3 regions of the Cryobacterium roopkundense genome follow, and region 2 is predicted to be linked to each of the others. Evidence: predicted binding sites of a transcription regulator. Region 2 holds the regulator's gene; each other region holds the start of a gene.
What was found. The regulator HrcA, encoded in region 2, represses chaperone genes, less so after heat shock. The targets are predictions, from matches to a motif close to TTNGCACTCGNNNNNNNCGAGTGCNAA.

Region 1 (9,880 bases), 1.3 Mb from region 2:
TGCTCGCCGGCCAGGCCGCCGGCCGTACCTCGGCCGAACAGGTGACGGTCTTCGATTCCGTCGGCTTCGCCATCGAGGACTTCTCCGCCCTGCGCTACGTGCGCGACGCCGTCGATGGAACCCGCTTCTTCGAGGAGGTCGACCTGATCGCCAACCCCGTCAACCCCAAGGACCTCTTCGGCCTCGTGGCAGCGGCCGTTCCGGCGCTCGTCTAAGCCCTGGCGAACATGTCGGCACAGGCTCCGCGCGCGGCCGTTCTCGTTCGTCCGCACCACTTCCATCCCAATCCGCAGACCCAGGCCGACAACTCCTTCCAGTCCGCGGTCGTGTCCGGCGCCGACGCCACGCTCGCGGCTCGTGCCTTCGACGAAGTCACGGCCGCGGCCGCCGTCCTGCAGGCGCACGGCGTCACCGTGCACCTCTTCGACGACGACCGGGACGTGACACCCGACAGCGTCTTCCCGAACAACTGGTTTTCGACGCATGCCGGCGGGCACGTTGCCCTCTACCCGATGTACGCCCCGAATCGTCGCAGCGAGCGTCGTTCCGACATCGTCGAACTGCTCAAGGAGCGCTACCGCGTTCAGGACGTCATCGACTACTCCGGCCTCGAGCACGACGGCATCTACCTCGAAGGCACCGGCGCCATGGTGCTCGACCACGTGAGCCGGGTGGCCTACGTGGCTCGCTCGCACAGAGCCGACCCGATCGCCCTCGAGCGGTTCTGCACCAACTTCGGCTATGAACCGATGGCCTTCGACGCCGTCGACGAGTCGGGCACGGCCTGTTATCACACCAACGTGATGATGTGCATCGCCACCGATTTCGCCCTGATTAGTCTCGACATGATCACCTCGCCTGCCCGCCGCCAGGAAGTTTCCGAGCGGCTCGCGGCACCCGGCCGAACCGTGCTCGACCTCAGCCATGCGCAGATTCGCAACTTTGTGGGCAACGCCATCGAGCTGCGTGGGTCGGCCGGGCGCGTTCTCGCGCTCTCCCGCCGGGCACTGAACGCGCTCACGCCGAGGCAGCTCGGCGTAATCGAGTCGAGTGCCGCCGTGGTTCCGCTCGATGTTCCGACCATCGAGCTCGCCGGCGGATCCGTGCGGTGCATGATCGCCGGCATCCATCTGGAGGAACGCCCCGGACCGCCCGCCGTCGCATCGACCCCGCAACGGGTGCACCGTGGTGTGACAACGGGGGCGCGCATCTACGCCGCCTGACCGCGCCGACTCCTCGTCGTCGGTGGCGAATTCAAGACATCCTCACCACCGAGACCGACGTCCCGCAGCACTTCGGGGTGGCAGCTACCCTGCGCGGAAAATGTCCTGAATGCGCCACCTGCGCGGCACACGCGTGGCATCGGCGGGGCGAGCGGATGTCGGCGCCGAGCCGGCGGCATCCGTCTCCCTCTAGGATTACCTGAGTGACAGAACTGCGAACCCACCACGCTGTGAGCGATCCCGCTGTGTCGACCCGGTCAGTACTTCCGGTATGGCTCGCCGTGGTCTTCTCGGTGCTGATCGGCGCGATGTATGCCGTGCAGTCTCGCGTGAACGGCGAGCTCGGCGTTCGGATCGGCGACGGATTCACGGCGGCAGTGATCTCCTTCGGCTCCGGCCTCGTGCTGCTCTCCGTCGCCATGCTGTTGTGGCCCACCGGTCGGCGGGGACTCACCCGGGTGGGCGAGGCCGTGCGCGGCGGGGAACTCTCCTGGTGGCACCTGTTCGGCGGGGTGTCTGGCGCGCTCTTCGTGCTGTCGCAGGGGCTGGCAGCCTCCCTCCTGGGACTCGCTCTCTTCTCGGTGGCCATCGTGGCCGGCCAGACGATCAGTGGGTTGCTCATGGACCAATTCGGGGTCGGCCCCGGAGGCAAACGGCCCCTCACCGCGACCAAGGTCATTGGAGTCCTCGTGGCGCTGGCGGCTGTGGCGTGGACGGTCTCCGGCCAGCTGAAGAGCGACGTTCCCCTGTGGTTGCTCTGGCTGCCGCTCGCGGCCGGCATCGCGCAGGGCTGGCAGCAGGCCGTAAACGGGCACGTGCGCATCCTGGCCCGCAGCGCCCTCACCGCGACTTTCCTCAACTTTCTCACCGGAACGATCGCGCTATTTCTTGCGGCCGTGCTGCACGGCCTTGCCGTGGGCTTCCCCACCGCCCTGCCGACGTCCCCGTGGCTGTACCTCGGCGGGGCCATCGGCTGCATCTTCATCGCCGGCGCCGCCGTCGTGGTGCGCACCACGGGCGTGCTGCTGCTCGGGCTGTCCATCGTGGCGGGCCAACTGCTCTGCGCCCTCGCCATCGACCTGATCGCGCCCACGTCCGGGCACCCGCTGGGCCTCACGACCGTCGGGGGAACGGCGCTCGCGCTCGCCGCCGTGGTCATCGTGGGATTCCGCTGGCGGCTGGTCGGACGCCGACGCTAAAGCGGGTCGGGAGTCAGAGCGCGCTGAGGTAGTCGCAGGGGTCGATCACGGCGCGATTACCCGCCGTGCAGTCGGCGGGTACGCCGCCCACGTAGAGCCAGCCGAGCAGCTCCTCCGACGGGGCGAGGGCATGCACCAGGCGCACCGACTTGGCACGCACGAGCGGCCCGGTGCGCCACATCACGCCCCAGCCGGCGGCGCCCAACAGCAGGCTGAGCAGATGCGCGACCCCGGCGGCCGCGGCGTCTTGCTCCCAGACCTGTACCGGGGTGTCGTCGCGGCGGCAGGCCACGATCGCCACGAGCAGCGGAGCTCGGAGCGGTTTCCGTCGTAGCTTGGCGGCGTCTTCGTCCGTGCAGACAGATGCCGTGACGAACGCGTCGCCCAGGCGCTCGCGCGCCTCGCCTCGCAGCTCGATTAAACGCCAGGGACGCAGAGACGCGTGGTCCGCTGCCCGCGCGGCCGCGGCTACGAGGGGCAGCAGCTCGGCCTGGGTGGGAGCCTCTGCGGTCACCTGGGAATGAGATCGGCGATTCGCGACGGCCGCGAGAACCCCCGATTCGTGGCCGTCGCTCGGCATCGTTATTCTGCAGCCGTGAAGTTGAGCGAAATTGAGTTCATGCAGTACCGGTCGCCGGTGGGCGTGCCGAAACCGTCGTCGAAGACGTGGCCGAGGTGCGAGTCGCAGTTCGCGCAACGAACTTCGGTGCGCACGGTGCCAAGGGAGCGGTCTTCGATGAGCTTCACGGCTTCCGGGCGCACCGACTCGTAAAAGCTGGGCCAGCCGCACCCGGAGTCGAATTTCGTGCCGCTCTGGAACAGCTCGGCGTTGCACGCGCCGCACGTGTAAATGCCCGAGCGAGATTCGTCGAGCAGCTCACCGGTCCACGGACGTTCGGTGCCCGCTTCGCGCAGAACCGCATACTTCTCGGGGGAGAGTTCCTCGCGCCATTGAGCGTCTGACTTCGTGACCTCGTGGTCCATGGTGATTCCCTTCGTTACGCAGGTCCCGCAAACGCGTGACCACTCTCTCAAATTGATCTACTCCAGACTAAACTCATGGGGCCTCGGCGGCATTCCGCTTTCGGGCAGGTTCAGGCGAATCGTCAGGCGAAACGCGGCCCGCCCGGCTCGGTGCGGCCAACAACCAGCCGGGCTGAATAGGATGACGGTGTTGCACGATCCCCGTGCCTCGCAGGGCCGGATGAGGAGGTGTCACGTGGACGGTGCGCGTGAACCGACTTCCCCCGGCAGCGGCGAGACCCCGCAGCTGGCGGAACGCGACACGGCGATCCTCGCCTTCGAAGGCCGCTGGTGGAGAAGCCCCGGCGCCAAGGAGGAAGCCATTCGGCTGGAATTCTCGCTTTCGGCGGCCCGCTATTATCAGCTTCTGGCCGTGTTGATCGATTCGCCGCTCGCGCTGGCTTACGATCCCATGCTGGTCAAGCGTCTGCAACGGATGCGGGAAGCTCGCGCCGTAGCGAGAGCCGGGCGCTCCCTCACCCTGCGCGACTGATCCTCATCCCTTCACATCGAGACCCCGACCAAGGACCGAACCAGACCTACGATGCCCACTCATGACGTACGCGACAGATTCGACCACCTTCCGCACGATCTCCATCGCGTGGGCGCACACCGTGCTCCCGGACGCAAGGGGCGAGGCTGGGTGGCGTTCTGGTGGGCTCTGGGCGCAACCATCGCCCTGATTGCCGCCGGAGTGTTCGGAATCTTGTCCCTCAACGACAGGCTGAACATCAGCATTCCCGGCATCTCGGCCTCCGCCGATCCCAGTGCCTCCGCAGAGCCGTCAGCGGAGCCGACGCCCGTGGCCACGGTGGATCCCGCTCTCAGCGTGACGGTGCTCAACGGATCGTCATCGAACGGGGTGGCGGCATCCGCTGCGGGCACCCTCGAAGAAGCCGGTTGGACCGTGGGCGCCACGAGCAACGCGAACTCCCAGGACCAGCCCGCGACCATCATCTACTACGCGGACGCGTCACTTGAAGGCGCGGCTCTCGGAGTGGTGCAGTCACTGCCCGGTGCGACCATTCTGCTCGCCGACGATTTCGTCGACTCCGGTGCAGACCTGACCGTGGTCATCGGGAACGATTATGTGGCTCCCCCGGAGTAGGTTTCACCCGAAGATCCGCATGATCCCGGGCGCAGACCGATCGTTCTACTAGCGACGATATGTGCCCGCGTCAACCCCCTTTTCTTCTCTCGCCGCTTCGCTACTATCTGGTGTGGTCAAACGTTTAATTCGCGCACACAGCTCTCGCGAGAGGGCAGGGCACGCGAGCTGAATGATCGCAGCTTCTGCGGCAGGCCCGGTACGGCCAATGGGCAGTTGCCGACGCAATCACAGCACCAAGGAGTAACACATGGCGAACGGAACCGTGAAGTGGTTCAACGCTGAAAAGGGTTTCGGCTTCATCACCGTTGATGGGGGAGGGCAAGACGTTTTCGTCCACTACTCCGCCATCGACATGAGCGGATACAAGGTTCTGGAGGAAGGCCAGCAGGTCGTCTTCGAGGTCGGTGCGGGAGCCAAAGGCCCCCAGGCCGAGTCGGTTCGTCCGGCCTAAGGGTCCAATTTCAAGGCACACCCCCGACTAACGCCGCCCGGTGCTACGGGCGGCGTTAGTGTGTCGAGGTGAAGGTAATACAGACACGGGCCGCATCGCCCCGCAGGTTCGGTCGCATCGTCGCGGTGCTCATCCCGGCGTTGTTGCTGACCGCATGCTCCGGCGCGGCCCCGGCACCGACCCCCACTCCGAGTGCGTCCGGTTGGGAATCCAGCTATGCCGAGCCCGACCCCGTCGTGCTGGCGCCGCTCCGGGGTACCGAGGTGTCGGCGGCAGCACTGGCTCATCCGTCGCTCGCCGCGAAGATCGACAACCACGAGGCCGCCCGCCCGCAGGCCGGCCTGGAACGAGCCGACATCGTCTTTGAGGAGCTCGTCGAGGGCGGAATCACCCGCTATGTCGCCGTGTGGCACTCCGATGTTCCCGACGAGGTGGGGCCCGTGCGCTCGATCCGACCGATGGATCCCGACATCATGGCACCGTTTGGAGGCATTGCAGCCTATTCCGGCGGCGCCCAGGCCTTCCTCGACCTGATCAAGGCGGCCCCGGTGTTCAGCGTCATCTTCGACTACGACAACACGGGAATATTCACCCGCACGAGTACGAAGTCCGCGCCGCACAACGTGCTGCTCCAGGCGAAGGAGGTCGTGGGGCAACACACCGACCTGCCCGCACCCGCGCAGCAGTTCGCCTACGCGCCGTCGGTTGCCGCGTCATCCGCCATGGTCGATGGAACGCCGATCAGCGCGATCAACACCCGTTTCTCCACCTCACGGTGGCCCGGCTGGACCTGGGACGCCGCGGCAGCGGTGTACCTCCGTTTGCAGGAGGGCGCTCCCGACCTCGACGGCAACGGTGCGCAGCTCACCGCGACCAACGTGGTGACCCTGCGCGTAGACATCGACAACAAGTACGGTGCCATCCCCAAGACCACGATGATCGGCTCGGGCGAAGCCTCCGTTTCTTCCGGCGGACAGACCCTGAACGCTACCTGGGTGAAGGACTCCCAGGCCGCGCCGATCCGTCTGACCGACGCTAACGGTGTCACGGTTCGACTGGCGCCCGGGAACACCTGGATCGAGTTGGTGCCCACGGCTCAGGGCTCGATCGAACTCCTGCCCTGACAGAATCCGTGCCCCGCGGTGTTCGCTTGCACTCTCGACCCCAGAGTGCCAGAATCGACTTAGCACTCTGAGGTTTTGAGTGCTAACCCATCAGTCTTTTGGAACGTCCGGGAGGGACGAGTTACACATATGGCAAAAATCATTGCATTCAATGAAGAGGCCCGTCGTGGGCTTGAGCGCGGCCTGAACATTCTCGCCGACACTGTCAAGGTCACCCTCGGCCCGCGCGGCCGCAACGTCGTTCTGGAGAAGAAGTGGGGCGCCCCCACGATCACCAACGACGGCGTCTCCATCGCCAAGGAGATCGAGCTCGACGACCCGTACGAGAAGATCGGTGCGGAGCTCGTCAAAGAGGTAGCCAAGAAGACGGATGACGTTGCCGGCGACGGTACCACCACGGCAACCGTCCTCGCCCAGGCACTGGTGCGCGAAGGCCTGCGCAACGTCGCGGCCGGAGCGGACCCGATCAGCCTCAAGCGCGGCATCGAGAAGGCCACCGCAGCGGTCATCGCCGAGCTCATCGCCAGCGCCAAGGAAATCGAAACCAAGGAAGAGATCGCGGCCACCGCCTCCATCTCCGCCGGCGACACCGAAATCGGCGCGATCATCGCCGAGGCCATCGACAAGGTCGGCAAGGAGGGTGTTGTCACCGTCGAGGAGTCGAACACCTTCGGCACCGAACTTGAGCTCACCGAGGGCATGCGCTTCGACAAGGGTTTCCTGTCGGCATACTTCGTGACCGACCCCGACCGTCAGGAAGCGGTCTTCGAAGACCCCTACATCCTGATCGTCAACTCCAAGGTCTCCAACATCAAGGACCTGCTCCCCATCGTGGACAAGGTCATCCAGACCGGCAAGCAGCTCCTCATCATCGCGGAAGACGTCGACGGCGAGGCCCTGGCCACGCTCGTTGTGAACAAGATCCGCGGCATCTTCAAGTCGGTCGCCGTCAAGGCTCCCGGCTTCGGAGACCGTCGCAAGGCTCAGCTTCAGGACATCGCCATCCTCACCGGTGGACAGGTCATCTCTGAAGAGGTCGGCCTCAAGCTCGAGAACGTCACGCTCGACCTGCTTGGTAACGCCCGCAAGGTCGTCATCACCAAGGACGAGACGACTATCGTCGAGGGTGCCGGAGACGTCGAGGCGATTGCCGGACGCGTTCAGCAGATCCGCAACGAGATCGAGAACACCGACAGCGACTACGACCGCGAGAAGCTCCAGGAGCGTCTCGCGAAGCTGGCCGGTGGCGTTGCAGTCATCAAGGCCGGCGCCGCGACGGAGGTTGAGCTCAAGGAGCGCAAGCACCGCATCGAGGACGCCGTTCGCAACGCGAAGGCAGCCGTTGAAGAGGGCATCGTCGCCGGTGGTGGCGTTGCGCTCATCCAGGCCGGCAAGACCGCATTCGAGAGCAAGGCAATCCTTGACCTCGTCGGCGACGAGGCTACGGGCGCGAACATCGTGCGCGTCGCCATCGACGCTCCGCTGAAGCAGATCGCCCTCAACGCCGGCATGGAGCCTGGCGTTGTCGCCGACAAGGTGCGCAACCTGCCCGTTGGGTTCGGCCTGAACGCCGCAACCGGCGAGTACGTTGACATGATCGCTGCCGGCATCAATGACCCGGTGAAGGTCACCCGTTCCGCGCTGCTGAACGCATCGTCGATCGCCGGTCTGTTCCTCACCACCGAGGCCGTCGTTGCCGACAAGCCCGAGAAGAACTCGGCTCCGGCCGGTGACCCCTCGGGTGGCATGGACTTCTAAGTCCCGCCTGTAGCACACTGAAAAGTGGGCGCCTCCTTCGGGAGGCGCCCACTTTTTTGTGCATTCCCGAGCTAGCGGATGCCGCGGGCCGACTTCACGAGGTCGGCGCAGCGTTCCCCGATCATCATGGTGGTGATGTTCGGGTTGACGGTCACGAGAACCGGCATGACCGAGGCATCCGCTACTCGCAGGCCCGTGACGCCCTTCACGCGCAGCTCGGGATCAAGCGGACTGAGCACGTCGTCGACGGCGCCCATGCGCACGGTTCCGGCGGGGTGATACACAGTGTTGTGGGTCTTCTCGATGTACGAGGTGATCTCGGCATCCGTCTGAACGGCTGCCCCCGGGTACAGCTCGGTACCCGCCCACTCGGCCATGGCAGGCTGGGCCACGATCTCGCGGGCCTTGCGGATGCCCGCCACCATCACGCGCATGTCGTGCGGGTCGGTGAAGTAGCGCGGATCGACCATGGGCTTGTCTCGATAGTCGTTGCTGCGCAGTTTCACCGTGCCGCGCGACCGAGCCCTCGTGACGTTGGGCGTGAGGCAGAAGCCGTTCTCCGTGGTGGGGTAACCCTGGCGTACCGTGTGCATGTCGAAGGGCACCGAACCGTAGTGAAACATGAGGTCAGGCCGGTCGAGGCCCTCCTCGGTGGTCGTGAAGATGCCAGCCTCCCACCACTGCGTGGAGGTCACGGGCATGGGCTGCTTCGCCTCCCACTGGATGACGCCCTCAGGGTGGTCCTGCAGGTTCTCGCCGACGCCGGGGGAGTCCGCGAGCACCTCGATGCCGAACTCCTCAAGCTGCGCGGCCGGTCCGACGCCGGAGAGCATGAGCAGTTTGGGGGAATCGATCGCGCCCGCGGACAGCACGACCTCGAGCCGCGCGGTGAGCTGGTGCGTTTTGCCGAAGCTCGCGTCGACGACCTGCACGCCGGTGCAGCTCTTGTTCGCATCGAACGTGAGCTTTCGGGCCCGCATACCGGTGAGCAGCGTGAAGTTCGCCCGCTCGCGGATCGGGTGGATGTACGACACAGAGCTGGAGGCCCGGGTGCCGTCGGCCTGCCGGTTGATCTGGAAGAAGTTCGCGCCGTTGACGACTGTCGTTCCGGAGTTGAACGTGGCGCGGGGGATTCCGGTTTGCTCGCACGCGTCGAGAAGGGCGACGCCGCACGGGTCGGCCGCCGGAACATTCATCAGGTGCACGGGGCCGTCCTGGCCGTGGTGCTCGCCCTGGTCCTCGTTGGTTTCGAGGCGCTTGTAGAGCGGGAACGTGTTGGCCGCGCCCCAGCCGGTTGCTCCGTGGAGCGTTGCCCAGTCGTTCAGGTCTTCGGCGGGCGCCCAGAAGGCGATGCAGGAGTTGTGGCTCGAGCAGCCGCCGAGCACCTTGGCGCGCGCGTGGCGCATGAACGAATTACCGTGCTCCTGCGGCTCGATCGGGTAATCCCAGTCATAGCCGCTCTCGAGTAGTTCCATCCACCGGTCCAACTGCAGGATCACGTCGATGCCCTGGTCGTCGGGTCCGGCCTCTACGAGCGCCACCTCGATCTCGGGGTCTTCGCTCAGCCGAGCGGCAACCGCGGCTCCCGCCGATCCGCCACCGATGATGATGTAGTCAAAGTCTGTCGAATTCATGTTCTGCGTCCTCAACCGGCGCTCAGCGCGCCGCGAACCAGCCGGTCACCGCGGGTGCCGTGTTCTGGTAGATGTGCTTGGTTTCCTGATACTCGCCGAGGCCCATCGGGCCGAGCTCGCGCCCGATGCCCGACTGCCCGTAGCCGCCCCACTCCGCCTGCGGCAGGTAGGGGTGGAAGTCATTGATCCACACGGTGCCGTGACGGAGCGCCTGGGCCACCCGCTGGGCCTTGCCGGCGTCCTGCGTCCAGACGGCACCGGCGAGGCCGTAGACCGTATCGTTGGCGATGCGCACGGCCTCTGCCTCGGTCTCGAAGGTCTCGATCGTGACGACGGGGCCGAAGGCCTCGTCGACCA
Region 2 (9,880 bases):
GAAACGAATGCGTTCAAGGTCGCGGACGCGGCGATAGCCGGTCGCAATGGGGAAGCGCTCCTCACCCTGCGCCACGCCCTCGCCTCCGGCTCGGATCCGGTTCCGATGGTGGCCGCCTTTGCAAGCAAGATCCGTACCATGGCCAAGGTCTTCGGCGCCAGAGGCTCGTCCGGTCAGCTGGCCTCCACCCTCGGTCTGGCGCCGTGGCAGGTGGAGCGCGCCCAACGCGACCTCCGCGGCTGGACCGACGAGGGTCTGGCCCGCTGCATTGAGCTCCTGGCCGAGACGGATGCCGCGGTCAAGGGGGCGGGACGCGATCCTGTCTTCGTGCTGGAACGCCTGATCGGCGTCATCTCCCGCCGCGGTCACGTCTAGCGGAGCCCGGTTCGCTACCGGTCGGCGACGCCGAGCGTGATGCCCGAACGCTGGAGGTACAGCCAGATTCCCCGTTCGAATTGCGGGTTCCCGCAGGTATCCGCGGTCACTCGAACCGGAATCGTTCGGGACGTGCCCGACAGGTCTGCCGTCCTGGCCTCTGCCTCGAAGGACCCGGGTAGCGTCGGGCAGTACTCCAGGATGACCCGGCCCGTGGGGTCGGAGAACTGCACCAGCACCGTCTGCTCGGGCTTGGGGGCCACCGCGAGCACCGCCATCACCCCGAGTACCAGAACGAGGCCGGCCGCCACAGCCGTGAGTACGGCTGGGAATCGGGCACGGCCGCCCCGTGTGGTGACCGGCGTGGCCAGGTTGGCAGGACTCTCTGTACTCATCACCGCGTCAGTGTAGCCCCCGAGTCAGGAACGGAAGCGGTCCCAAAGGGGGGCACACCGCGCCAGGAAACACGTAAAGCCCCCGCCGTGAGGCGAGGGCTTTAGGTGAGTGCTCTAGCGAGCAGCGGGACTAGACGAGGGCTGAAACAGCCTTCGCGATAGCCGACTTCTTGTTCGCTGCCTGGTTCTGGTGAATGACACCCTTGCTGACGGCCTTGTCGAGCTTCTTCGAAGCAACGGCGAGGCTGACGACAGCCTTGTCCTTGTCACCAGCGGCAACAGCGGTACGAGTCGCGCGGATGGCCGACTTGAACTCGCTCTTGACCGACTTGTTGCGCTCCTGAGCCTTCTTGTTGGTGCCGATTCGCTTGATCTGCGACTTGATATTTGCCACGTTTATACGCTTTCGTTAGATTCTGGTTGGGATGCCGCTGAGCGATAGAGGGCGCTGCTACGGCGATAATCGTATGGGGTGGGACCCAACACGCAAGTCAACAGCCAACGATACCAGCAAGACGCCCCGCGCCACAATCGTGGAGGGAAATGGTGCCGGGCGTCGGTGCCTAGAGTGGAGTGATGACTTCTCTGACAGCAATCATCAACGCCCACGTCGTCCCCGTTTCCAGTCCGGCCATCGTCGGGGGCACGGTTTTGCTCGAGAACGGCCTCATCTTGTCCGTGGGTGCCGACCTGGCCATCCCGGCGGGGGCGACCATCATCGACGCGGCAGGCAAGTGGGTGCTGCCCGGCTTCATCGAGTCGCACGGCCACGTGGGCATCCACGAGGAAGCCAACGGATGGGCCGGTAACGATACCAATGAGATGACGGGGCCCAACATGGCGGCGGTGCGCGCCATCGATGCCATCGACATCGACGACGAGGGGTTCCGCGATGCTCTGGCCGGTGGCATCACGACGATCGTGGTCAAGCCAGGGTCTGGCAACCCTATCGGTGGACAGTCCGTCGCGATCAAGAGCTGGGGTGGCCGCACGATCGACGAGCAGGTGATCAGCGACGCCGTCAGTGTCAAGTCCGCGCTCGGCGAGAATCCCAAGCGGGTCTACGGCGACAAGAAGCAGACGCCCAGCACGCGGCTGGGCGTGAGCCTCGTCATCCGCGAGGCCTTCACTCAGGCCCAGGACTATGTCCTGGCGCGCGACGCGGCGGCCGGCAAGGGTGAGCCGTTCACGCGCGACCTGGGCAAGGAGACATTGGCCCGTGTGCTGGCGGGGGACCTCGCCTGGGACCAGCACGTGCACCGCCACGACGACATTGCCACCGCGATTCGACTGGCCGACGAGTTCGGTTACCGCCTCGTGATCAACCACGGCACGGAAGGACACAAGCTGGCGGATGTGCTCGCCGAACGAGGCATTCCCGTGATCTACGGCCCACTCTTCACTGCACGGTCAAAGGTCGAACTGCGCGACAGGGCGTTCTCCAACCTCGTCGCGCTGGCTGCCGCCGGTGTGCAGGTTGCGATCACCACCGACCACCCCGTCGTGCCCGTGAACTTCCTCGTGCACCAGGCCTCCCTCGCTGTGAAGGAGGGCTTGCCCGTGCAGACCGCGCTCGAGGCCCTCACGGTGAATCCGGCCGCGATCCTCCGCCTGCACGAGCGGGTCGGATCGCTCGCCGCAGGACTCGACGCCGACGTCGTCATCTGGTCCGGCGACCCCCTCGACGTGAACTCCCGGGCCGAGCGAGTTCTCATCGGCGGTGTCGAGGTGTATCGCTGGGCTGACGGTCGCGGCCAGGTCGTTGAGCGCGCCGGACGGTTCTCCTAGGTCCGTCCGCACCCGGCGCGTACCCGCGCCGGGTGCGGACATGAAAGAATGGGAAAACTATGTCACCGAGAGCCCTTCAGGCGCTTGAACCCGCCGCCACGCCGCCCGAGTTCATCCGCAACTTCTGCATCATTGCCCACATTGACCACGGCAAGTCGACGCTGGCTGACCGGATGCTGCAGATCACGGGCGTCGTCGACGATCGCGCGATGCGTGCCCAGTACCTCGACCGTATGGACATCGAGCGCGAGCGGGGCATCACCATCAAGAGCCAGGCAGTGCGTATGCCGTGGGAGCTGGACGGCAAGACCTACGCCCTGAACATGATTGACACCCCCGGTCACGTGGACTTCACCTACGAGGTCTCTCGCAGCCTCGCCGCGTGTGAGGGGGCGATCCTGCTGGTGGACGCTGCCCAGGGCATCGAGGCACAGACGCTCGCCAACCTGTACCTGGCGCTCGAGAACGACCTCACGATCATCCCGGTGCTTAATAAGATCGACCTGCCGGCCGCCGAACCCGACAAGTACGCCAGGGAACTCGCCGACCTGATCGGTGGGAAGCCCGAAGATGTGCTTCGGGTATCGGGCAAGACCGGTGCTGGCGTCGCCGAGTTGCTCGACTTGGCGACCCGATCCATCCCAGCGCCTGTCGGCGACCCCAACGCGCCCACCCGCGCCATGATCTTCGATTCCGTGTACGACAGCTATCGGGGTGTGGTGACCTACGTGCGCATGATCGACGGCAACCTCGGCCCGCGCGAGAAGATCCAGATGATGTCGACCCGAGCCACGCACGAGATTCTCGAGATCGGCGTGATTTCCCCGGAACCCACGATCAGCAAGAAGGGCCTCGGCGTGGGTGAGGTGGGCTACCTCATCACCGGCGTGAAAGACGTTCGGCAGTCAAAGGTCGGTGACACCGTCACCACCGCCCTGCGCCCCGCAACGGATGCCCTTCCCGGCTACACCGAGCCCCAGCCCATGGTTTTCTCCGGGTTGTACCCGATTGACGGCAGCGACTACCCGGCCCTGCGTGAGGCTCTCGACAAGCTCAAGCTGTCGGATGCCTCCCTCGGCTACGAACCTGAGACATCCGTCGCTCTGGGCTTCGGGTTTCGCTGCGGTTTCCTCGGCCTGCTGCACCTCGAGATCATCACAGAGCGCATCGACCGTGAATTCGGCATCGACCTCATCACGACGGCGCCGAGCGTGCCGTACGAGGTCACAACCGACGACAAGAAGACCGTCACGGTCACCAATCCGAGCGAATTCCCGAACGGCAAGATCGCCAAGGTCGAGGAGCCCATCGTCAAGGCCGCCATCCTGGCCCCCAAGGACTATGTCGGCGTCATCATGGAGCTCTGCCAGAGCCGCCGCGGCACACTCCTCGGCATGGACTATCTCGGTGAGGACCGGGTGGAGATCCGCTACACGATGCCCCTTGGCGAAATCGTGTTCGACTTTTTCGACAACCTGAAGAGCCGCACTGCCGGCTATGGATCCCTCGACTATGAGCCCACCGGTTCGCAGGAGGCCGACCTCGTGAAGGTGGACATTCTGCTGCAGGGGGAGCAGGTTGACGCTTTCAGCGCGATCGTGCACCGAGACAAGGCCTACGACTACGGTGTGCTCATGACCGGCCGGCTGCGCAAACTCATCCCGCGCCAACAGTTCGACGTGCCGATCCAGGCCGCCATCGGTGCCCGTATCATAGCCCGTGAGTCGATCAGCGCCATCCGCAAGGACGTGCTGGCCAAGTGCTACGGCGGCGACATCTCGCGAAAGCGCAAGCTTCTCGAGAAGCAGAAAGAGGGCAAGAAGCGCATGAAGATGGTCGGTCGAGTTGAGGTGCCGCAGGAGGCCTTCATCGCCGCACTCTCCGGCGATGAGCCACCCAAGAAAGAGAAGAAGTAGCCCTATGCGTCGAGCCACTTTCACGGATGCCGCCGTGACCTACGGTGCCATCGGCGGCACCCTGGCCCCCGACCTGCTGCAGTACCCGCCGAAGGGTCACCGCCCGATGGAGCGCAGCGTGCGTCTCGGCAGTGGAGCCGAACGGTTCGAGGTGGCCTCCAAGCTGCTGATGACCTGGGGCGTGCAGCGTCAGAGCGGCATGAGCGTCACCGACCTCGAGGCGGGTACCGGCGTGCAGTACACGCCCGTCGAGTTCGCCCCCGACGGCACACCGCTGCCTGCCCGAACGGACTCGACTGACGAGTCAACGTTCGCGGCCGACGGCACGCCCTACATCGTGAACGGCATGACTGCGCAGCTCGAAATCAAGGTGGGACCGCTGACGGTCAAGGCACCCGTGCGAGTGGTCTACGTTATCGCCGAGGCCAACCGGGTGGGCTTCGCCTACGGAACAATGGCGGGACACCCCGAAAGCGGCGAGGAATCGTTCATTCTCGACCGGCGCGACGATGATTCAGTCTGGTTCACGTTGCGCTCATTCTCCCGCCCGAGCACGTGGTACTTCCGGCTCGCGGCACCCTTCCTTCGGGTTCAGCAGGAACGATTCACCAAACGTTACCTGCGCGCCCTCCACCCGGTCGGGTCGTTGTAAGCGCGTGGCTGGTGCACTTCCTCTCGGCGACCCGGCTCCGGCCGACGGACGCCTTCCCTCTCTCGCCTCCGTCGGCGCGTCCGATCGAGACTTCGGTGTCTACCTCCACGTGCCCTTCTGCAAGGTACGCTGCGGGTACTGCGATTTCAACACCTACACGGCCACCGAGTTGCGGGGCGTCAAACAGAGCGATTACGCCAGCCAGGCCGTGCTCGAGGTTCAGGCGGCCGGTCGCATCCTGACTGATTCCGGCCTGCCGTCGAGGCCGGCGGCAACGGTCTTCTTCGGGGGAGGAACGCCCACTCTCTTGCCCGTCACCGACCTCGCGAAAATGCTGCACGCGGTCGGTGACGAATGGGGAATCGCCCCGGGGGCGGAGGTCACCACTGAGGCCAATCCAGATTCGGTGGACGCCGGGTACCTGCAGTCGCTTCGGGACGCCGGCTTCACGCGGGTGTCTTTCGGCATGCAGTCGGCGGTGCCACGCGTGCTCGCCACGCTCGAGCGCACACACGATCCGGAGCGGGTTCCCCTCGTCGTGGCGTGGGCACGGGACGCCGGGCTCGACGTGAGCCTCGACCTCATCTACGGCACCCCTGGCGAGACCATCGACGACTGGCGGGCGAGTCTCGAGCACGCCATCGCGCAGGCACCTGACCACCTGAGCGCATACTCCCTCATTGTCGAGGAGGGCACGAAACTCGCACGGCAGATTCGCCGCGGCGACGTGGTGCCGACCAATGACGACCAGCAGGCAGAGTTCTACGAACTTGCAGACGGTCTTCTGGCCGCGGCCGGTTACCACTGGTACGAGGTGAGCAACTGGGCAACGGATGCCGCACACGAATCACGACACAACCTCTCGTACTGGCGCAGCCAGGACTGGTGGGGCATCGGTCCCGGCGCGCACAGCCACGTGGGCGGAGTTCGCTGGTGGAACGTCAAGCATCCGGCGGCCTACGCGGAACGCGTCCTCTCTGGGGTGTCGCCCGCCGTGGGGCGTGAGACCCTCGACGATGCGACTCGCGAGCTGGAGCGCATCCTGCTGCTCAGCCGCATCCGCAGCGGGATCCCGATTGCGTCGTTGTCCGCGCCCGGACGGCGCGAGATCGCCGGTCTGATCGCCGACGAGCTCATCAACGCACGAGCCGCCCTGGCCGGCGCACTGGAGCTGACTCTGAAGGGGCGCCTGCTCGCGGATGCTGTTGTGCGGCGGATTTCGGACTAGCTCGTCAGCTCACGAACTTGAACGCGAGCGGGTAGGTGTAGCCCTCACCGCGATTGGCCGCGAGGGCCGCGATGATACTGAACACCACGAGGATCACCCAGATGGCGGCCAGGGTGAGGTAGCCGATGAAGATTGCCATCAGCACCAGGGAAACCGTGGCGCCGATCGCCATGGTGATCTGAAAGTTCAGCGCTGTCGCGCCGTGAGCTCGAATGAACGGGCCACGGTCCTTCAGCAGCAGGTACCCGATCAGGGACGGCACGAAGTACAGGAAGATCCCACCGACGTGGATGAGTGTGGCCCAGAGCTTCTCGTCGGCCGGGCTCAGTGGTGCCACGGGGGACTGGTAGGGATTGGCGGGGGGAGGCGTGGCGTCGGACATTCGGTCTCCTTGATCGGGCACCGGGTGTGTGGCTGTCTGCCACCGGCTCGAACAGCGTACCCGGCCAACCTTGACGGACGGCTACTTAATGAGGCGCAACGAGATCGGGTACCGATAGCTCCCGCCGTTCTTCACCGTGGTGAAACCCATGATCGAGAAGACAATGTCGACGATCCACAGCGCGAAGCCGAGGAACGAGAACAGGAATCCGACACCAAAGGTCACCATCGCCAGGAACGTGCCGACGAAGAACACGGCGAACCAGGCGATGAGAACCGTGATCTGAAAGTTCAGCGCCTCCTTCGCCTCGGTGTCGGTGATGCGGCCCCGGTCTTTGAAAACAAGCCAAATGATCAGGGAGGGAAGGAACCCCAGAATTCCGCCCAGGTGGGCAAAGGACGCCCACTGGCGGTCCTCGGCGTCGGTGAGCGGTGCCGCCGGTGCGGCGGCGGGGTACTGGGGTTGCGGTTGGCCTTGGCCCGGATTCGGGTCGGGAGGAACCTGCGCGTGTGGATCGCTCATGATCATGCCTTTCACACTGAACGGGTAGACGGGGCACGTATACCCACAATTTACTGCCACCCCCGTGTGGGGGCAATGGGCGATGTGTGACTCGGCGGGATATGATTGGCACTCAGGCAATGTGAGTGCCAACCCAGGTGCCCGCGCGTGCAGTCAGCCAACCGGAGAGGCGGTCATCATGGTTTCCGATCGCGGCCTCGACGTTTTGCGCGTCATCGTTCAGGACTATGTCGCATCCCGGGAACCGGTCGGCTCCAAGTCAATCGTGGACAGGCACGCGTTCGGGGTGTCCGCCGCCACGATTCGAAACGACATGGCCCTCCTCGAGGAGGAGGAGCTGATCGCCGCCCCGCACACCTCGTCCGGTCGCATCCCGACCGACAAGGGATACCGGGTCTTCGTGGATCACCTCGCCGATCTGCGGCCGCTGTCGCCGGCACAGCGGCAGGCCATCGAAACCTTCCTCGGCCACTCCGCCGATCTCGACGAAGTGCTGGTGCGCAGCGTTCGGCTGTTGTCCCAGCTGACGCACCAGGTCGCACTCGTGCAGTATCCGTCGCTGTCTCGCTCGAAGGTGCGCCACATCGAGTTGGTGTCACTGACGGACACTCGTATCCTGTCCGTCCTGATCACGGATTCCGGGGCCGTCGAGCAGCGCGTCATTGATCTGCCTCGCGCGGTGGACGAGGTGACGCTGAGCGACGTGCGCGCGAAACTCACGAACGCCGTCGTCGGTTTGAGCATGACGGATGCCGCGGCTGCCCTGGCTGCGACGCCGGCGGTTTCGACGCGGCCGGAATCGCCCGAGCTGCAGCACCTGACCGACTTCATTTCCGACACCCTCCGCGAGCAGATCGGCGCCAATAAGCAGAACAAGCTCGTTATGGCGGGTGCCGCCAATCTGGTGCGCACTGAGGAAGACTTCACCGGGAGTATTTACCCGGTGCTCGAAGCCATCGAAGAACAGGTGGTCCTGCTTCGCCTGTTCGGCGAGATGGCGACCGACCAGCACGGCGTATCGGTGAGCATCGGCCGGGAGAACGCGCCGTTCGGCTTAGCCGAGACCTCGGTCCTGACGAGCGGCTACAGCTCAAACGGAAACTTGGCACGCCTCGGCGTTCTCGGGCCTACGCGCATGGACTACTCCAACAACATGGCGGCGGTTCGAGCCGTGGCCCGCTATCTCTCCCGCCTGCTCGGTGAAAACTAGGCGCCCCGCACACTTTCCATCAATCCACTCTGCCGTACATCACACACGTTTCAACAGATCAACAAGGAGAGCCACCTTTGGCTGACCACTACGAAGTCCTCGGCGTGAGCCGCGATGCGTCTACCGACGAAATCAAGAAGGCGTACCGTCGCCTCGCCCGCCAGCTGCACCCCGATGTGAACCCAGGCGCCGACGCGTCCGAGAAGTTCAAGAGCGTCACCCACGCCTATGACGTACTGAGCGACGCAAAGCAACGCCAGAAGTACGACCAGGGGGGCGGTCAGAACGGCGGAGGATTCGATGGCCAGAACTTCGGCAACTTCGGGGACATCTTCGAGACCTTCTTCGGTGGCGGCGGCGGATCGACGCGCGGGCCGCGTTCACGCCGCGAGCGTGGCCAGGACGCTCTCATCCGCGTCGAGCTCGATCTCGCCGAGGTCATCTTCGGCACCCATCGCGACCTCGAGGTTGACACGGCCATCCTCTGCGACACCTGCAAGGGCTCCTGCTGCCAGCCTGGTACATCCCCGGTGACCTGCGATATCTGTCGGGGTACCGGCAGCATTCAGCGGGCTGTGCGTTCGCTCCTCGGCAACGTGATGACGAGCAGTCCCTGTGGATCATGCCGCGGCTTTGGAACGATTATCGCGACGCCCTGCACAACCTGCTCCGGACAGGGCCGCGTTCGTGCGCGCCGCACGGTTCCCGTCGACATTCCTGCCGGAGTCGACACCGGGCTGCGCCTGCAGATGCCCGGCAGTGGCGAGGTCGGTGCGGCGGGTGGCCCCAACGGTGACCTCTACCTCGAGATGAAGGTGCGTCACCATGACGTCTTCAGCCGTGACGGCGACGACCTGCTGTGCTCCCTGGAGGTGCCGATGACCGGCGCGATCCTGGGCACAACCGTGACCCTCAAGGCGCTCGACGGTGACGTCGAGGTCGAACTTCGTCCCGGCGTGCAGAGCTCGGAGATCCTCACAGTGAAGGATCGCGGTGTGACGAAACTGCGCGGCAGCGGGCGAGGCGACCTCAAGATCGGTATCCAGGTCGTGACGCCGACGCGGCTTGACCACAAGGAGCGTGACCTGATTGAGCAGTTCGCGGCCAGGCACTCCGCGCCGGCGCCCTCGCTCAGCCACTATCAGCAGGGCCTGTTCGCCAAGCTCCGCGATCGTTTCCTGGGCTAGGCATCGGGCGCAACGACGTGGCTAATTTCTACCTCGCACCGGGCTTGCTGGCACACGAGTGCCGCACCGGTTCCGTCGTGAGCGTGGCAGGCCCAGAGGCCCGGCACGCCGTGACGGTGAGCCGGATGCGGGCGGGCGAACGCCTTCTCATCGGGAATGGTGCCGGCCTGGTCCTGTCGGGCACCGTTGTGACGGCCGACCCCGCGGAGTTCACGCTGCTCGTGG
Region 3 (9,880 bases), 1.4 Mb from region 2:
TGAGCCAGACCAGGCTGCCGCGCCAGACCAGGCCGGAGAGCCGACATGAACCGTACAGAGCCGCTCGTCCTCGGCATCGAGACGTCCTGCGACGAAACCGGCATCGGCATCGTGCGCGGCACCCGCCTGCTCTCCAACACGATCGCGAGCTCGATGGAGGAGCACGCCCGCTACGGCGGTGTCGTGCCCGAAGTCGCCGCCCGCGCGCATCTCGACGAGCTCGTGCCGGCGATCAACGCCGCCGTCGCCGAAGCCGGCATTCGGCTCGATGACCTCGACGCGATCGCCGTCACCTGCGGTCCCGGCCTGTCGGGAGCCCTGATGGTGGGCGTCGGCGCCGCAAAGGCACTCGCCCTCTCCCTCGGCAAGCCCATCTACGCCGTGAACCACCTGGTGGGCCACGTGGGAGCAGACCTGCTGCGCACCGGTGCGAACTCCCACGAGGAGCCCCTGGACTACCCCACGATCGCCCTGCTCGTGTCGGGCGGCCACACGTCGCTTCTGCTCGTGCGCGACCTCACGAGCGACGTCGAGCTGCTGGGCGAGACCATCGACGACGCGGCGGGTGAGGCCTTCGATAAGGTCGCGCGGGTGCTGGGCATGCTCTACCCCGGTGGTCCGCGCATCGACGCGGCAGCGCTCACCGGCGATGCCACCGCCATCCGCTTTCCCCGTGGGCTCAGCAAACATAAAGACATGGAGAAACACCGCTACGATTTCTCGTTCTCCGGGCTCAAGACATCCGTCGCCCGTTGGGTGGAACAGCGCGAGGATGCCGGCGAACCCGTGCCGGTGAACGACGTGGCAGCGAGCTTTCGCGAGGCCGTCGTCGACACCCTCCTCACCAAGGCAGTGGCGGCGTGCGTCGACTATGACGTGCCCAGGCTGCTGCTCGGCGGCGGCGTGATCGCGAATGCGCGGCTGCGTGAGGTTGCGATCGAACGAACGGATGCCGCGGGCATTGCCCTGCGCATTCCGCCCCTCTCGCTGTGCACCGACAACGGCGCCATGATCGCGGCCCTTGGCGCCCAGTTGATCATGGCCGGACATAACCCCTCCGCTCCGGATTTCGGGGCGGATTCCACGCTTCCGGTGTCGCAGATTCAGGTATGAAAGACGGTCTCACCAAGCGATTTTCTCTGGGACGGGATATTCTGGGGCAGAGTCCGTTTGCCGTCTTGCCTGAGGAGTCCTCACATGTCTGATCCCACCGAAAATACTCCGCCGTCGCAGCCCTCGAATGGCTCCACGGCGCCGGCTACGCCACCGCCCGCAATGCCGCCCGTCGCACCCTACGGTGCGGCGCCCGCTTATCAAGCACAGCCGGCGCCGGTGTACGCCGCTCCGGCGGCGCCCAGTCAGCCCGGCGCGTACGGGCAGCAGCAGCCCGGGCCGGGCACCTTCAATGTGCTTTCGATTGTGGCGTTCGTGAGTGCGTTCGTCGTGTTCCCCGCCGCGATCATCTGTGGGCACATCGCGCTTTCGCAGATCAAGAAGACCGGGGAGAAGGGGCGCGGCTTCGCGATCGCCGCACTCGTGCTCGGCTACGTCAGCCTGGTGAGCCTCATCATCCTGATCATCATCCTCGCCGTCACCTTCTCCATGGTGGCGTCCAACCCGAGCCTCTATAACAACAACTGACTCTCAACTACTGAATAAAATTACTGACCGCGCACGCGCGCCACGTAGCTCCGTACCAACTGGAAGGAACGAACTCCATGAGTGATCCCACTACCCCCCAGGTGCCCGACGTTCCGCAGGTACCGAGTGTTCCCGAGGTGCCGTCGGTTCCTCCCGTGAACCCGCCGCCCGCCTACGGCGCCCCAACCACGCCGCCGCCGGCCCCGACATCACCGCAGGTGCCTTCGGCACCGTCCGCTCCCAGCGCGTCGACCCCGCCCCCCGCCTACGGCGCGCCCACCCCACCCCCGCCGCCCGCGTACGCCGCGCCGGCCAATCCGTACCAGTCCAACGCCTATGCAGGTGCCCCGGCAAAAAAGCAGCCTCTGCTGAGTATCTTCGCCATGATCGCCGGCGTCATCGGACTCGTTGGCGCACCGATCGCCTTCATTCCCTTCGTCGGCGGATTCCTCGGATTGTTCTTCCCCGCGGCCGGCGTGGTTCTCGGTTTCATGGGCAAGAAGCGTGAGACCGCCGCTCGCGGCTTCTGGCTCACCGGAATCATCACGGGCTTCGTGGCGATCGGACTCATGCTGCTGAGCTTCCTGCTCTACGCGATCGTCTTTGCCACCGCCGCCAACGACGGATACGGCTACAACTACTAGTCAGTGCCCAGCGGTACTCAGTGCCCAGCGGTAAGACGCACCACGACACACGTAACGAAGGGCGGGTGCCCACCGGCACCCGCCCGCACCACCGGAGGATTGCCATGAGCGGAGCGCACCGCGACGCCGAAGCGACCACCGACGAATTCCGCATCGACCACACACGGCCTCCCTCACCGCCCGGAAGCGAACTCGCCTGGGAATCGACGATCACGGCGCCCACCGAGTGGGTACCGTACGTGTACACCGACGCCGAGGTGCATACGCTTACGACCAGGCGGCGCATCTCGGTGGCGTCGCTCACGTGTGGCGGCCTGGGGTTGCTGATCGGCATCTTCGGGGTCTGGGGCGTCTTCTTGTCTCTCGCCGGCGTCATTCTGGCACTTATAGCGCGCAACACGGAGCATCGAGCCAGGCTGTTCTGGGCGAGCGGACTCGTGACCGGCCTGGCCGGGGTGGCCCTCGGCGTGGGCTGGTTCGTCATCGTGACGCAGACGTTTCTGGCCTAGGAGCGTGTGTCAGTAACGCCTATTCGACCTTGGTGTGAGGAATTGCCGTTCAGGACCGTCTGTGCGGTCGGGGGTTTCTTGTCCGGTGGTTGAGTCGTTCGGGTTGGCGTTGTTCGTGTGCCGACTGAAAATAGGGCCAGTGCTGCGTTGACGGCGCAGGCCGGGGCCGTTGCCGCCCGCCGGGGCAGTCCCGCCTTGATGTTTAGGTGGCCGTTCGGGCTGTTAGGGCGCTTGGCGCGGCCAGCAGCGCTTTAGTTTGCATGGTGTGTAGCTTCATCAGGTTGTGGCAGGCCGCGATCAGGTCCCATTCGTGGGCGGCTTGCTCCAACCCGCGCAGCAACACGAATTTGCCTTGCCGAGTGTGGATCTGACCGAACACGGGCTCCACGATCGCTTTGCGCCGCGCATAAACGGCGCGGCCTTTCTTCGTCTTGAGCTTCCGCGCCATGCGTTCCCGCAGCGTCGCATTGGCCGGGATCCGGCCCCGAGGAACTTCAGGAACACGCTCGCCGTGCTTGACCCGGCCGGTCGCGATGAAAAACTCGGTCCGGCCGTCGCTGCCATCTTCAACAGTCTTCGCGTAGTCCAGATTTGTTGCGGAACAATACCCGGCATCCGCCAGGACCTGCCGGGGCAGGACGCCGGTCGTGGCGTGGAGTTTCTCGACCAGCGGCACGACCTGTTCAACATCCACGCCAATATTCGTCAGCGTCGTCGCGACGATGATCTGATGGTCGGCATCAACGATGGCCTGTGCGTTGTAGGCGTAGTGGAACGATCCGTCGGCGGTCTTCATGATCCGTGAATCCGGGTCGGTGAAGTTGCGTTGAGCCTTCGGAGCAACAACGGCGTTCTTCGCCGCGTCGTCACCCTTCTGCGCCACAGTATCGTCATCGTCGCCCTTGTCCCTGGCCTTCTTCTCCGCGTCTTTCCGCGCCCGCGCCGCTGCAGCTGCCTCCAAGCCAGCGCGCGCTTCGGCCAGTTTCACCAAGCGTGACTCCCGCCGGGCAAGCTCCGGCGGCAACTCATCACCGCGTTTGTCCTTTCCGAAACGAGCGTCCTCCGCGTCATCGATCGCGTCCGCCTCCGCCAGCAGCGCAGAGACTTCGTCGGCGAGGACTTTCTGCTTCTCCGTCAGGCGGGCGTAACTCATCGCCTTGCGCCGAGAGGCATTCGCGCGCACTTTCGTGCCGTCCAACGCGACCTGCCCGAGCGAGACCATTCCGGCCGCACGGCACAGTTCCAACGCCTGCAAGAACACGTTCCCCAGACTGGAGAGGTGGCGTTTTCGGAACCGGGCGATGGAACGAAAATCAGGTGCCTGCTGCGCCGCCAACCAGCGAAACGCGACCACGTCCACGCACACCCGCTCCAACTCCCGTGACGAGCGAACTCCGACACAATACCCGTAAAGGAGCACCCGGACCATCAACCGTGGGTCATAGGGCGGCTGCCCCTTCGACTTCGCGTAAGAGGCGTAGAACTTCTTCAGATCCAGCTGAGTTTCAACGATATCCGCGATGAACCGAGACAGGTGATTCTGCGGCAACCACTCATCCAACGACGGCGGCACCAACATCACCGCCGCCGGCTCAAATGCCCGGAACCGTTTGTTCACACCGGCCCCCGCCTCAACACCGTCATCCACGACCACGTCAACGTGCTCAAGTTCCGTCGCGGGGAAGAGGCCATCAGAATCGCTCATACGCAATTTTCCCAGACCAACACCCCAAGCCCGGGAAATCGACCGGCGTTTTAAACTTTGGTGTTACTGACCCACGCTCCTAGGGGCTCAACTCGCCGAGTCGCACGGGTGCCGTCAGCGCACGCGCTCCACGAGCAGGGCAACCCGGTGGCCGGCCGCCCGGGTCAGAATGAGCGTCGCCGACTCCGGTCCCTTGAGCTTCAGCCGCGTGCGCAGGCTCGCCGGATCTACGTCGACACCGCGTTTCTTAATCTCGAGCGTGCCGATGTGGCGTTCCTGCAGGGCGATGCGCAGTTTCTTCTCGTCCACCGGCAGCACTTCCAGCACCCGGAACGCGCTCGCGAACGGCGTCTTCACGAGAGTTGGTGCGGTCAGGTAGGCGATGCCGTCACTGAGCATCTCGGCGTCGATGCTGCGCGCGAGGTCTCCGATCAGCCGGGCACGGATGATCGCCCCGTCGGGCTCATACACGTAGGTTCCGAGCTCGCCCACGGGGGCGTCAGGGCTGTCGGCGGGAGCCGTGAGCTCCGCGACACCGTTCTGCGTGAGCAGGAGGGCTGAACGACGGATGCCGTCACGCGCGAGCGCACCGAACCACAGCCCCATCTCCACGAGCTGCCCATCGACCGACACCCATTGCGCCTCGGCCTGGGACGGAATCTGGTCGCGATCGTGACCAGGGCCGAGTTTCACGCCGAGAGGCATCCGCTCGCTCAGGCCGAAGGCCCAGTCGAGGGAGGGGGAGTAGTCCTCGGGGCGGGTGAGGCGAGACGTGTTGCTGTGTCCTCTCGTTCGGCGGGCGGGGTCGAGCCAGGCCGCGTCGAAGTCGTCGAGGTTCACCTTCTCGGCGGCGGAGTGCCGCACATTAGCCTGCGGGAACGGGGCCAGATTGTAGCTGGCAACGGTGGCGGTGACCTCGTCGGCGTCGACGGCAGTCACATCGAGGTCGATCGCCGCCATGGCCATGGCGTCGCCCCCGATGCCGCACCCGAGGTCCACGACCCTGGGCTGGCCGCCGAGCGCAGCGAATCGGCCGGCGTGCAGTGCCGCGACACGCAGTCTGGTGGCCTGTTCGAGTCCGGCCTCCGTGAAGAGCATGCGGCTCGCGAACTCACCGAACTTCGACGAGGCCTTGGCGCGCAGGCGCGCCTGGCTGAGGGCTGCGGCTACAAGGCCGGGGGCGTGCCCGGCCTTGCGCAGGTCACTGACCGTCTTGAGAACGTCGATCGTGTCGTACGGCGGAAGGGAGTCGAGCAGGCGCAGACCCTCGGGCGAAAGCAGCTCAACGAGCTCGGTGCGTTCCATTGATTAAACCTATCAATCCCGCTCAGGTCTGGCACTCACGTTGCGTGAGTGCCAGAAGGGCCCTAAGCTCGTTTTTAGCACTCTCGTTGTGAGTCTGCTAACCCCATATCTTCGTAAAGAAAGAGGTCAACCGTGTCGGTCTCCATCAAGCCGCTCGAGGATCGCATCGTCATCAAGCAGGTCGACGCTGAGCAGACGACCGCTTCCGGGCTCGTCATTCCTGACACCGCCAAGGAAAAGCCCCAGGAGGGCGAAGTTGTTGCAGTCGGACCCGGCCGCATCGACGACAAGGGCAACCGCGTTCCCCTCGACATCGCCGTCGGCGACAAGGTGCTCTACTCCAAGTACGGTGGAACCGAAGTCAAGTTCGGCGGCGACGACCTGCTCGTTCTCTCCGCTCGCGACGTTCTTGCGGTCGTCGTCCGCTAAGTAGCCGTACGCTCCGCAGCCGTAAACTAGCTGCGACCCCGCACACCAGTTGACTCCCGGATGGCCTGGCCATCCGGGAGTTTTCGTGTGTTACCCGCCGCAGGAAGGATTCTCATGACGGATGCCGACCCCGCCGCAGTCGGTTCGGTGCCCACGACCACCCGCAGCGAGAACAGCCGGGGCCTGATGTTCGGGTTTCTCGCGTATGGGCTCTGGGGCATCCTTCCCTTGTATTTCCTGCTCCTGGCGCCGACCGGGGCGTTCGAGGTCGTCGCCTGGCGGGTGCTTTTCTCGCTCGTCTTCTGCGCGCTGATCATCACGGTGACACGGAAGTGGTCTGTGCTACGCGGAGTCTTCCGGCAACGGCGGGTGATGCTCATCATGGGGCTCGCCGGGTTGCTGATCTTCGTGAACTGGCAGATCTACGTCTACGCCGCGATGACCGGGCACGTGGTGGAAGCGGCCTTGGGCTACTTCATCAACCCGATCGTCACGGTTTTTCTGGGCGTGATAGTGCTCCACGAGCGTTTGCGCCGCATCCAGTGGCTTGCCGTGGGTGTCAGTCTCCTGGCCGTGATCGTGCTCACTATCGGCTATGGAACCCTGCCGTGGATCTCTCTCGCACTCGCCTTCTCCTTCGGGTTCTACGGCCTGATCAAGAAACGGGTGGGTCCGAGCGTCGACGCTGTCACAGGCCTGACCCTCGAGACGGTGTGGCTGGCTCCGGTCGCCATCATCCAACTCGTCGTCGTCGCCGGTGTCTCAGGGCTCACCTTCGGCACCGTGTCCACGGTGCACACGATCGGCCTGCTGGCCGCCGGGGTGATCACCGCCGTGCCCCTGCTGCTCTTTGCCGCCGCCGCGCGCCGGCTGCCGCTCACCGTTCTCGGGCTGATCCAGTTCCTTGCCCCGGTGCTGCAATTCCTGGTGGGGGTCTTCGTACTCAACGAAGCGATGCCGCCCGAGCGCTGGGTGGGATTCGGGCTTGTGTGGGTGGCCCTCATCATCCTGACCGTCGACATGATCGTTTCCGGACGGGCTCCCCGGCGAGCGTCCCTCGAACCCACCTGATCCGCCGATACCCTCGAACTGTGTACGTGCGTGCCTGCGCGTGCCCCCGAGAGGATTTCATGTCCCGCCCCGTTCAATTCCGTCAAGTCCAGTGCCGATCGCGGCCGTTTCGATCCGTGTCTGCTGTGGCGCTCGTGACGGGAGTTCTGGTGCTGGCCCTCACCGCGTGCTCGGATCCGGTTCCGGTTGCGCCCTCGGTATCGCCGACCAACACCGCGCTGCCGGCTCCCACGGGCGACGGACTGCTGCGCATTGGCACCATGTTCCCGATGACAGGCGACTTGGCGGCGAGCGGAGCCGCCCAGGTCGCCGGGGCGCAGGTCGCCGCCCGGGAGATTGACTCCCAAGGCGGAGTGCTCGGCCAGCCCGTGCAGCTCATCCATCGAAACTCCGCCGGAGACGAGCAGGCCGCGCTCGCCTCCTTCGCTGACCGGGCTGTGGATGCCGTGTTGTGGGACGCCGGGAGCGCAGTTCGACCCGAAGTGCCGGCATCCGTTGCCCCGGCCGCCCTGCTGCCCCTCAACGGCCTCGTGAACGGCGGCACGCCGCTCGCGGCAAGCGAAGAATTCGCAAAGCGCCTCCTGGTGGCCGATCCGGGACTCACCGCCACAGCGGGTGGGGCCGAGGCCTACGACGGCGTGATCGCTACCGCGCTCGCGGCCATGGTGACGGGAGACGACGGTGCCGGCTCGATCGAAACCGGCTGGGTCACCGTGCGTGAGGGACCCACGGTGTGCACATCGTGGGGCGAATGCCTGCTCGCGCTCAGTGAGGGCCAGCAGATTGAGTACCAGGGTCTCACTGGGCGCCAATCGTAACGATTTGGTCGCTTTACACGGTTGTAACCTCCATTTCACGATTGCGGTGTCTCCGGGTGTCTAGGGTGTCATAACGGCAGTCATCCGTCTGTCACGTGTGTGTATTCCCTTACTCCCTAGGAGCAACATGAGCGTTTTCGCGAAGGCAACTGCCTCCCGCTCAGTTCGTGCCGTTTTCACTGGTGTCGCCATGGTTGGCGTGAGCGCATTGCTGCTCACCGGATGCGCCTCCGGCGGGGGCACCACGCCCACCGACGAGGCCTCCAGCGCTGCGAGCGGCGACGCCAAGCCGGTAACCGCCGGTGACCGCGACCTCACCCTCAAGATCGGCACCCTGCTCCCGCAGAGTGGTGGCCTTGCCTTCCTCGGCCCGCCCGAAGAAGCCGGTGTACAGCTCGCCGTCAACGACATCAACGATGCCAACCTCGGCATGACCGTCGAGGTCATCAAGCGTGACTCCGGCGACACCACCACCGACACTGCCACCACCTCGGTGACCGACCTCCTGTCGCAGGACGTCTCCGCCATCGTGGGAGCGGCCTCCTCCGGAGTGTCCAAGACCGTGATCGACCAGATCACCGGCGCCGGCGTCGTGCAGTTCTCGCCGGCCAACACCTCGGCTGAGTTCACCGACTACGCCGACAAGGGCCTGTACTTCCGTACTGCCCCCTCCGACATCCTGCAGGGCGAGGTTCTCGGAACGCAGATCGCCGAAGACGGTAAATCCACCCTCGGCCTGATCGTCCTCAACGACGCCTACGGCACCGGCCTCGCCGACACCGTGACCAAGACGTTCGAAGACGCCGGCGGAGAAGTTGTCGCGACGTCGCTCTTCAATGAGGGAGAGACAAACTTCACCTCGCAGATCTCCGAGGTCACGGCGGCCAACCCCGACGCGATCGCGCTGATCACCTTCGACCAGGCGAAGATCATCACCCCGGCGCTCGTCGGAACCGGCTACCCGGGCGACCAGCTCTACTTCGTCGACGGAAACCTGTCTGACTACAGCGCCGACTTCGCTGCCGGTCTCATCGAGGGCTCCAAGGGCACCCTGCCCGGCCTCGACGTCAGCACGCTCGGTGACTTCACCACGCGTCTGCTCGAGGTCGACCCGGCGCTCAAGGACTACAGCTACGCGGCTGAGTCCTACGACGCCGTCATGCTGATCGCGCTCGCGGCCTACGCCGCGAACGACACTGCAGGAAGCGCGATTGCGGAGTACCTCCGTCAGGTTTCCGGCGGTACCGGAGACGGTACGACTGTGACGGACTTCACGGCCGGCGCCACGGACCTCGCAGAGGGCAACCAGATCGACTACGACGGCTTCTCCGGACCCATCACCTTCGATGAGAATGGCGACCCGACCGAGGCGACCATCGGCGTGTACGAGTACAACGCCGACAACACGTACAGCCGCATCAACTAGCACGACCAGCACAGAGGAAGGGCCCCGGCGCACGCGCCGGGGCCCTTCTGCGTACCCGCGCGCGCCGCTGTCCGCGCCCCTGTGGCCGCGCGCCGCTGTCCGCGCCCCTGTGGCCGCGCGCCGCTGTCCGCGCGCGCCGCTGTCCGCGCGCGCCCCTGTCCGCGCGCGCCGCTGTCCGCGCGCGCCGCTGTCCGCGCGCGCCCCTGTCCGCGCGCGCCGCTGTCCGCGCCCCTGTGGCCGCGCGCCCCCGCTGTAGCGGCCGCGTGCCGCAGTAACGGCGCGAACCCGCCAGGGCGGCACCCCTGTGGCCGCGCGCCCCCGCTGTAGCGGCC

Region 1: a site for HrcA is predicted at 6,191-6,217, ahead of groL (chaperonin GroEL). Genes of this name have one in related genera too.
Region 3: a site for HrcA is predicted at 5,833-5,859, ahead of groES (co-chaperone GroES). Genes of this name have one in related genera too.

Annotation. Positions count from the first base shown of each region.
Region 1 covers NZ_JACHBQ010000001.1:270,035-279,914, forward strand. The annotation lists gene BJ997_RS01315 (ornithine cyclodeaminase) at 1-215, shown strand, start outside; gene ctlX (citrulline utilization hydrolase CtlX) at 228-1,223, shown strand; gene BJ997_RS01325 (DMT family transporter) at 1,427-2,422, shown strand; gene BJ997_RS01330 (nitroreductase family protein) at 2,436-3,002, opposite strand; gene msrB (peptide-methionine (R)-S-oxide reductase MsrB) at 3,005-3,406, opposite strand; gene BJ997_RS01340 (DUF3263 domain-containing protein) at 3,642-3,938, shown strand; gene BJ997_RS01345 (LytR C-terminal domain-containing protein) at 3,990-4,553, shown strand; gene BJ997_RS01350 (cold-shock protein) at 4,804-5,007, shown strand; gene BJ997_RS01355 (DUF3048 domain-containing protein) at 5,076-6,131, shown strand; gene groL (chaperonin GroEL) at 6,261-7,889, shown strand; gene BJ997_RS01365 (GMC family oxidoreductase) at 7,961-9,523, opposite strand; gene BJ997_RS01370 (aldehyde dehydrogenase family protein) at 9,546-9,880, opposite strand, start outside.
Region 2 covers NZ_JACHBQ010000001.1:1,544,768-1,554,647, forward strand. The annotation lists gene holA (DNA polymerase III subunit delta) at 1-375, shown strand, start outside; gene BJ997_RS07205 (hypothetical protein) at 390-770, opposite strand; gene rpsT (30S ribosomal protein S20) at 901-1,164, opposite strand; gene BJ997_RS07215 (amidohydrolase) at 1,347-2,558, shown strand; gene lepA (translation elongation factor 4) at 2,618-4,474, shown strand; gene BJ997_RS07225 (DUF1990 family protein) at 4,479-5,126, shown strand; gene hemW (radical SAM family heme chaperone HemW) at 5,131-6,354, shown strand; gene BJ997_RS07235 (DUF4870 domain-containing protein) at 6,359-6,736, opposite strand; gene BJ997_RS07240 (DUF4870 domain-containing protein) at 6,818-7,258, opposite strand; gene hrcA (heat-inducible transcriptional repressor HrcA) at 7,437-8,468, shown strand; gene dnaJ (molecular chaperone DnaJ) at 8,546-9,655, shown strand; gene BJ997_RS07255 (16S rRNA (uracil(1498)-N(3))-methyltransferase) at 9,673-9,880, shown strand, end outside.
Region 3 covers NZ_JACHBQ010000001.1:129,296-139,175, forward strand. The annotation lists gene rimI (ribosomal protein S18-alanine N-acetyltransferase) at 1-49, shown strand, start outside; gene tsaD (tRNA (adenosine(37)-N6)-threonylcarbamoyltransferase complex transferase subunit TsaD) at 46-1,113, shown strand; gene BJ997_RS00680 (DUF4190 domain-containing protein) at 1,198-1,641, shown strand; gene BJ997_RS00685 (hypothetical protein) at 1,719-2,285, shown strand; gene BJ997_RS00690 (hypothetical protein) at 2,390-2,794, shown strand; gene BJ997_RS00695 (IS1182 family transposase) at 2,997-4,412, opposite strand; gene BJ997_RS00700 (class I SAM-dependent methyltransferase) at 4,614-5,804, opposite strand; gene groES (co-chaperone GroES) at 5,937-6,233, shown strand; gene rarD (EamA family transporter RarD) at 6,348-7,304, shown strand; gene BJ997_RS00715 (ABC transporter substrate-binding protein) at 7,421-8,122, shown strand; gene BJ997_RS00720 (ABC transporter substrate-binding protein) at 8,250-9,548, shown strand.